DNA from 2 places in the Shewanella sp. SR43-8 genome. Region 1 is predicted to be linked to the other one. Evidence: predicted binding sites of a transcription regulator. Region 1 holds the regulator's gene; the other holds the start of a gene.
What was found. The regulator ArgR, encoded in region 1, controls arginine synthesis, uptake and breakdown. The targets are predictions, from matches to a motif close to ANTGAATANNTATTCANT.
Positions count from the first base shown of each region.

Region 2: H5114_RS01865 (YjiH family protein) is a predicted target of ArgR. The motif match lies at 2,480-2,497, and genes of this name have one in related genera.

Region 1 is NZ_JACJDX010000003.1:37,739-41,681, forward strand. It holds gene H5114_RS04305 (hypothetical protein) at 1-89, opposite strand, end outside; gene H5114_RS04310 (GNAT family N-acetyltransferase) at 135-692, opposite strand; gene H5114_RS04315 (hypothetical protein) at 696-914, opposite strand; gene H5114_RS04320 (META domain-containing protein) at 1,037-1,462, shown strand; gene argR (transcriptional regulator ArgR) at 1,629-2,099, shown strand; gene H5114_RS04330 (Dyp-type peroxidase) at 2,160-3,098, opposite strand; gene H5114_RS04335 (ABC transporter ATP-binding protein) at 3,580-3,943, opposite strand, start outside.
Region 2 is NZ_JACJDX010000001.1:440,029-443,971, reverse strand. It holds gene radA (DNA repair protein RadA) at 1-349, shown strand, start outside; gene H5114_RS01870 (PilZ domain-containing protein) at 435-800, opposite strand; gene H5114_RS01865 (YjiH family protein) at 959-2,236, opposite strand; gene H5114_RS01860 (U32 family peptidase) at 2,673-3,620, opposite strand; gene H5114_RS01855 (peptidase U32 family protein) at 3,630-3,943, opposite strand, start outside.

The sequences.
Region 1 (3,943 bases):
AATACCGCGGCAATCAGCTTCATGTTGTCAAATGCTGATAATCTTAAACCAAGGTAAGGTGAAAAAAGGGTTTCAAAGTCAGTACTCATTATATTCCTAATTAATAACCACTTTATTCACGCACCAAGACATAGTTAGCTGATGACATCAGCTGTAGAGGTGGCCAATAAACAATAATCACGTTGTTCAAAACGAAATTGATCAATCTGTGTCATCGCAGCTTTTTGTTGATGTGCCGCTAAAGAGCGAGCATTGTCTGCAGCAACATAGGTCACCATAAATGGAAAGCTAGTGTTTACTTGTTTTTTTAACTCACTCACTAACGCCGCAAACACGCCTTGGCCACGTTTTGACTCTTGGATCCAAACCGGCCCATATTGACACGAATTGGTCGTCGATAAAGCTTGCCCAGCCAACTCAGCGAACTTAATCTTTTGAATAATATGGCGATACAATGGTTGCGCGGAAAAAAATGACCATCTTGCGGCCATCACATAACCAATAATTTGCCCTTGCTCTTCTGCCACCATAAACCAATGTTGATTAATTAGCTGACCCACCTCACTTTTGGTGAATGAATGAGCATGTAATTGGTTATCTGAACCAGACAACTCATCATCTACATGAGCACGCTCTAACTGCACAATGGCAGTAACATCGGTGAATAACGCCTTACGGATAATAAATGACAATGATTATTCCTTTGGATCTGAATAGGGAGGTTGCTTCTTAGCCCATTCTATCACTAGCGCAACAGGCAGCGGAGACATAATTAATGTTCCTACGCCAATGAGCAATGCAATCACCAACATACCACTAACTTGCTGACCTATATCGCTTTGCCAATATAAGCCTACGCCCACCAGCAACATAATTAAGCCGATGATATGCAACACTTTGACTAATTTAATCATTTGACTCTCTTTAGTTCGTTAAATAATGTTCATTAATCCAAAAACTGACAATTATTTACTCTTTTATTAATGCTCAAGTAGTAGAATAGCGCCAATTTTTTCGTATTTGGAACCCTCTCAGCATGATAAAGCATATTCTCGGCGCCGCAGTTATAGTTATAGGCCTTAGTGCTTGCCAAAGTCCATCGGCCACTGTCTCAAATGAACAATTAATTGGTACTTGGCATGTCGACACCGTCCTCGACACTCCAACCATTAATAATAGTCCTGCAACGTTAGTTTTTGCCGCAGATGGCGAGTTAACAGGTAACAACAGTTGTAATCAGTTTTTTGGCAGTTATGCCCAGCAAGGTAACTTTTTACAGCTGGCACCAGCAGGCACTACCATGAAAGCCTGCGTTGACAGCTTTATGAGCCAAGAAGCCGAGTTGATGCAAGCTATTTCATTAGTACAACAAATTGATTTCTCAAAAGGAAAACTTAATCTATTGTCAGAAAAGGGTGATACTCTATTGGTACTGACAAGACAATCATCGCCATTATCTTAATCATTTATTGCTTAAATGAGTCACAGAACTAACACAAGTGTCAGCTTAAAGTTCCACTACAAAATGAATTTTTATTCAATAAATTTGATTTTTTCTTGACTTAATAAGTCAATCTATTCAAAATGTGCTAGATTTTTGAATAACAAATATAAGATGAAATATCATTATGCCAGCGACAAGAAATCAGGATGAGCTCGTACGAACTTTTAAATCGATTCTCAAAGAAGAACGTTTTGGAAGCCAGAGCGAGATTGTTAATGCGCTTCAAACCGAAGGATTCGGTAATATTAATCAATCTAAAGTATCGCGTATGCTCAGCAAATTTGGTGCTGTTCGTACTCGTAACGCCAAGCAAGAGATGGTCTATTGCCTGCCTGCAGAGCTAGGCGTTCCAACTGCGGGTAGCCCAGTTAAGAATTTAGTGCTAGATGTTGATCATAACCAAGCCATGATAGTGGTAAGAACCAGTCCAGGTGCAGCACAATTAATTGCTCGTTTGCTGGATTCAATAGGTAAACCTGAAGGGATATTAGGTACCATTGCTGGCGATGATACGATTTTCATTTGCCCTGCAAGTATAAAAACTATTGATGATACCTTAGAGACCGTTAGATCTTTATTCAATTATAGTGAATAAAATATCACTATAAAAAAAGCAATGCCATGGCATTGCTTTTTTTTTGCTTAACGCGGGTGGTTACGCATCATCGAATTGGGTTAAAAAATCTAATGATGGCACAAAGAATGATGATCCGGTCAACGCTTTGGTAAACAACATTAAATGATCATGATTTCCATGGCCATCACCGTGAACCATACTGCGAAGCATTTGTTCAAAATGTTCTGGAGTGCGGCACACAGAAATAAAAATCAGCCCTTGCTCTCGAATCGAACCATAAGGCATGCTTTGACGCAGGATTTCTAATGAATTACCTTGCGCATCTTTTAAATTAACTCGCTTGGTATGACTGGTTAATGGCTTATCTTCCGACTCATATTCAATATCATCAACTTTAGTTCGACCAAAAATATCTTCTTGTTTTTTCAGTGGTAAACGATGCCATTTACTTAAGTTATGCATGTATTTTTGTACATGAACATAACTACCAGAGGCAAACGCTTTATCTTCATTACCAACCAATGCAACCTCTTGACGATGGCGCCCCTTAGGGTTTTCGGTACCATCAACAAAACCGGTTAAATCACGGCTGTCCATAAAACGGAAACCACGCTCTTCATCAACTAGCTCAACCAAATCTTCAAACATTTGATTAATCTCATTTGCGACAAGATGTAAAATATCGTAACGGTCACAACGAATATGAATAAACAGATCATATTCCATTGCAGGTGCATCACGAATACCTTCATTCATAGCCGGAAAAGGTTTTAATAATGCTGGGCGCGCATCAGGATAAAAGGTATCCCAAAAATTAGCACCAATACCGACAAAGCCATTAAAAGCACTGTCTGCATATTGATCTGTGAGCTCATAGATGTATTGCGCCACATTAGCAATAGATGGACGTAACTGATCTTCAACACCATCATTGGCATTAAACATCAGGTACACACTGTGTAAATTACCTTCTGCGCAAATCCCTAACTGTTCACGAGGCATAGCTTGGTTATCCATATTAACTTGATCCACCTTAATACTAAATGTCGGCCTAAATGGTGATAATTTAACGCATTGAACTCATTAGAGAGCGATTCACATATCGTCTTAGTTTAGCTAATGATTAACTAACAATGAGCTTATCTTAATCAAATATAAATTACTTGAAGTGTACTCACATTTAGCTGATTTGTTTCACCTATTGCACTCATATTCTCTCAAGTAAAAGATTGAACAGCTGTTTTAATAGATGGCTCACTCAACTCAAGTTATAGGATATTCTTCGTTAGCCGAAATCATAATATTGAGCTTATTGACTCTCAAACTTGTCATTTATTTGATTAACAGACCCACACTTTTATGACTGCATGCTGCAAGTAATGGTCTATTTTAAATTAAAGCAGCACAGTGGGCTAGACAGTAAACGGTTTTATAACAGGTTATGATTCAAGTCTGATGTTAACAATTATGCTCCATATTAAGATGACCATAGCAATCGTTAATTAAAAATGACTAGCGGATGTGGCGCAATGTGAATATCAACTCGTTGGCCAGGTATTAGTGTCGTTGATTGACTACTTACATCCAAGATATCAGCGCCAACTTTCACTTGATAATGGCATACAGTACCCAAAAAATGCCTTTCAACAATACAGCCACGACCATTGGTATTAGGATGAACTTCAATTTGCTGCGGTCGTAATAATACTTGCCCTTGGCTTCCAATAGGCCAAGGTAATTTTTCAGTACTATTAAGATTTCCAAGAGCATAATCAACTTGATAACTCGTGGTTACAGTAACAGGTAAATAATTACCCGCGCCGAGGAAATCAGCCACGTAGCGCTCTTTTGGCGAACGGTAT
Region 2 (3,943 bases), on a different contig from region 1:
GCGTAAACATACTAAAACCAAAATATTCCACGACACATTTTTTAATATCGTTGGTGGGTTAAAAATTGATGAGTCAGAAACCTGTATCGATTTAGCGCTAGTGACAGCATTATTGAGCAGTTTAAATGACTTTGTGGTGCCAAGAACCACTTGTATTATGGGTGAGTTGAGCTTGAATGGTGATGTGCGCCCAATTGATAGCGGAGTGCCCAGAGTGAGAGAAGCTGCGCAGCATGGTTTTACGGAGATTTTTATTCCATTTCGTAATTATCATAAAACCATGGAAGGGCTCGGCGCAAAAATCATCCCAGTTAAAACTATCCATGAGTTACTTGAGCTGATTAATTAGTTTTCGAGTGATACAGCGGACTATTGGTATAAAAAAGGTAAGTCATTGGCTTACCTTTTTTACATCTCATGGTTTATCTGCAAGCTTAAGGAACTGGTGTGATTAACGAGGTAAGCTCACGATCTAATAATTCTGCATCGCCCATATTGAGTTCGATAATACGGCGCAGATGAGTAATGCTGTCAACATCAATATGAGTGCATTTTAAGCCAAGATGTTCTGGGGTCTTATGAACAATTTCCGCCTCCATGTGCAGTTCAATATCAGAATCGGCTAACACAAACGCTAAGGTTAAAATGGTATGTAGCTGACCAGTATAACCTGCTGGCAGTTCTACTAGAGCGCCATTGAGACTTAAATCTAAAATTTTAGTGCGCCAAGTTTGTTCTGTTTGCGCAAGATGCGCACTGGCTGCAAATAAAATACGAGAAAATTTACGTCTGTTGTCCATGGTTCACCCTTAGTCATCAATATGGCTATGGTACATAGCCAATGCTTATTTGTTAAGCATACTCGATTTATCTCGGTTACGCAGAGAATATTTTGTATAAAAAAGGAGCGCAATGCGCTCCTGAGTTGATATTAAGATGTTATGTTTAGTTACGCCTACTAAATCAGTAAATGGCCCATTAATGCAATAATAGGAAGCGTTACTAATGTCCGTAGGATAAAGATAACGAACAACTCAAAAAAGTTCACCGGAATTTTACTACCAATCAAAAGAGCACCCACTTCACTCATATAAATAAGCTGAGTGACAGATAATGCCGCAATGACAAAACGGGTTAAGTCAGACTCAATAGAGCTGGCCAATATAGATGGAATAAACATATCGGCAAATCCTACCACAATTGTTTTTGAGGCTTCAGTGGCTTCAGGAATATGCAGTAGCTCTAACAGTGGAATAAATGGCATACCTAAGTAGTTAAAAATTGGTGTATGTTCAGCGAGCACTAACGCTACGGTACCAATAGCCATAACGACTGGAATTACCCCAAAAATCATATCAACAACGTTTTTAATCCCTTCTGTTAGGACATGTTTAATGCCACCAGCAGAGGATGCTCGCTGCATTGCTTGTTCAAATCCCCATGAAAAGACACCGTGACTGGCAGGAATTGTTTCATCATCTTCATGGCGTGGGGTGTCGTCGATATACAGATCTTTTTTCCATGATAACGGCGGTAATTTCGGCACTATGATAGCGGCGACAAATCCTGCCAAACACACAGTGAGATAGAATGGTACAAACAAGTGCTCAAGTTTTACTTGCGATATAACCACTAGACTGAAAGTTATCGATACCGCTGAAAAAGTGGTACCAATAACGGCTGCTTCTCGTGCCGTGTAAAAACGGGTTTCGTATTGTTTGGTGGTCATTAAAATACCCACACTGCCATCACCTAACCAGGATGCCATACAGTCAATCGCACTGCGTCCGGGTAAATTGAATATTGGACGCATCACTTTGGTTAATAACGTGCCAAAAAACTCCAATAAACCAAAATTGAGTAATAGCGGCAATAACATGCCTGCAAAAATAAACACTGAAAATAGTACTGGCACTAAATCATTTAAGACTAAACCACCCGTTGCCGATGAAGTAATCGCATCAGGTCCCATCTGCAAATAAACCATGACAATAAAGACCGCGCCTAATATTCGCACGGCTAACCAAAATAAATTTACTTTTAATAAGGTGCGTAAAAAAATATTTTTACGCACAAATTTAGGATTAGTAAGCTGGGTGAGCAATGAGGCTATTGCCATAAATACAACGATGCAGGTCACAATAAGCTGAATCGAACTGCCCATTTGGTTTTGCAATGCTTTTGAAATGATTGCAATTGGGATGGTAATCGAACCATTGACAGTGATAGGCGTCATAAACAGTAACAAACCAATCAGTGACGGAATGATAAAGGTAAGAATTGTTTTAATGTTATGTTTTTTGTGTGTCACGTTAAATACACCTTACGTATTTGCTGTAAGTTGGCCAGCTTGGCTATCCAACTGTTTCTTATGGACAGAGATTGAATGTCCATTCAGTTGTGTTTTTTGGGTAGGCAAGGTTACCCCCTTCTTTGCTGTATGTAAAATGATAACTTAATCGAATAGATATTAGTTAAATATGAGTAGATATTTACTTTGCGGGAATGATGTTGTACATGATAAATAACTAATATAATCATTTGGTTAATGATTTGTTTCTGGAGTGTTTCAGCTTTGAGTGTGTGAGTTTTTAAGTCGCTTGTATGCCATTAATGAACATGAATATTATCATTGTTATGAGTGGTTGCATTAATGGCAATCGGCTGAGTTTTTATGACGGAAACACAGTTTCTTGGTTCTCTTGGCGATAGTCCATGCCCGGCAATCCGAACCAGTAACCATTGCAATGATGATGAATGATTGCAGTATGCTGCTTGTGATTAAATTGTTGATTGAATAGTTCTTCAGTATTAAATGGGTCGTTTGTTACCTGTTGTAGTGCGCTGGCAAGCTCAGAACCCAAGTCAATATCGGTTAATTTGTTGGGTGAAATCCGCCAATAGTCCACTCCCATGGTGATCATCTGGGGAATTTGGTTAATCAGATTTATTTGCGCCGCTGATTGAGTTTGAATGCCATTTAAGCGTAATAAGGGCTGCGACTCTTGAGTTTGAGCCAATAAACCTTTGCTGTGGCGTTGGCAAATCGTTTGGCATTTATCTTTCGGTAATTGGTAATGCTTAGCGGTAAAGCAGCGCGCTGAAAGAGCTAGCGGCATATAGCCGTGGCCGAGCACTTCAATTTCAAACTTGGGTTTATCACCTTGATTGATGATACGACTTAACCACTGTTGAGATAACTCACATGGCATAACAAAGCGGAACATGCCTTTTTTATGCAGTAAATCCAGACTGGCCCGATTGTAATTATTAATCATTGGTCCGCACACAAAAGGAACTTTGGCTTGCTGTGCATAATGTACTGCCGCCATATCATTAGCTTCAATACTAAAGTCACCATTCTCAATCGCTTTTTTTAATTCATTGAGCTCTGATTGTGCTTCTATTAGTGCCATGGTCGATAACACCACATGTTTACCATAAGACTTAAGCATATTCGCCAGATCAAGATAGTCGTTAAACTTGAGTTCGCGGCGACGACTGCACACGGTTTCACCTAAGTAAACAGTATCAATATGACTTAATGCCACTTGTTGATAGAAAAGCTCAACGTCAGGTTTTGACCAGCAGTAGCTAATTGGAGCAAGAGATATTTTCATTCTGTAACCTTATTGCCATTGACGCTGATAAGCGCCCAATGTGGTGATTTGTCCTTCGGATACTTTAGCCAATGCTTGCGTCCATTGTGGTTGTTCGCAAAAAGAATCGGGATTGGCCAAATAAGTGTCGATAGCACTGCGCCAAACGTGGGTCACTTGACTTACATAAGCAGGGCTGCGCTGACGTCCTTCAATTTTGAGTGATTTGATGCCCGCTTTAGCGAGTTCAGGTAATAAGCTTAAGGTGCTTAAGCTGGTGGGTGATTCGAGTAAATATTTTGCATCTTGATCGTATTCAGCAACATATCGACCCTTACAGACCA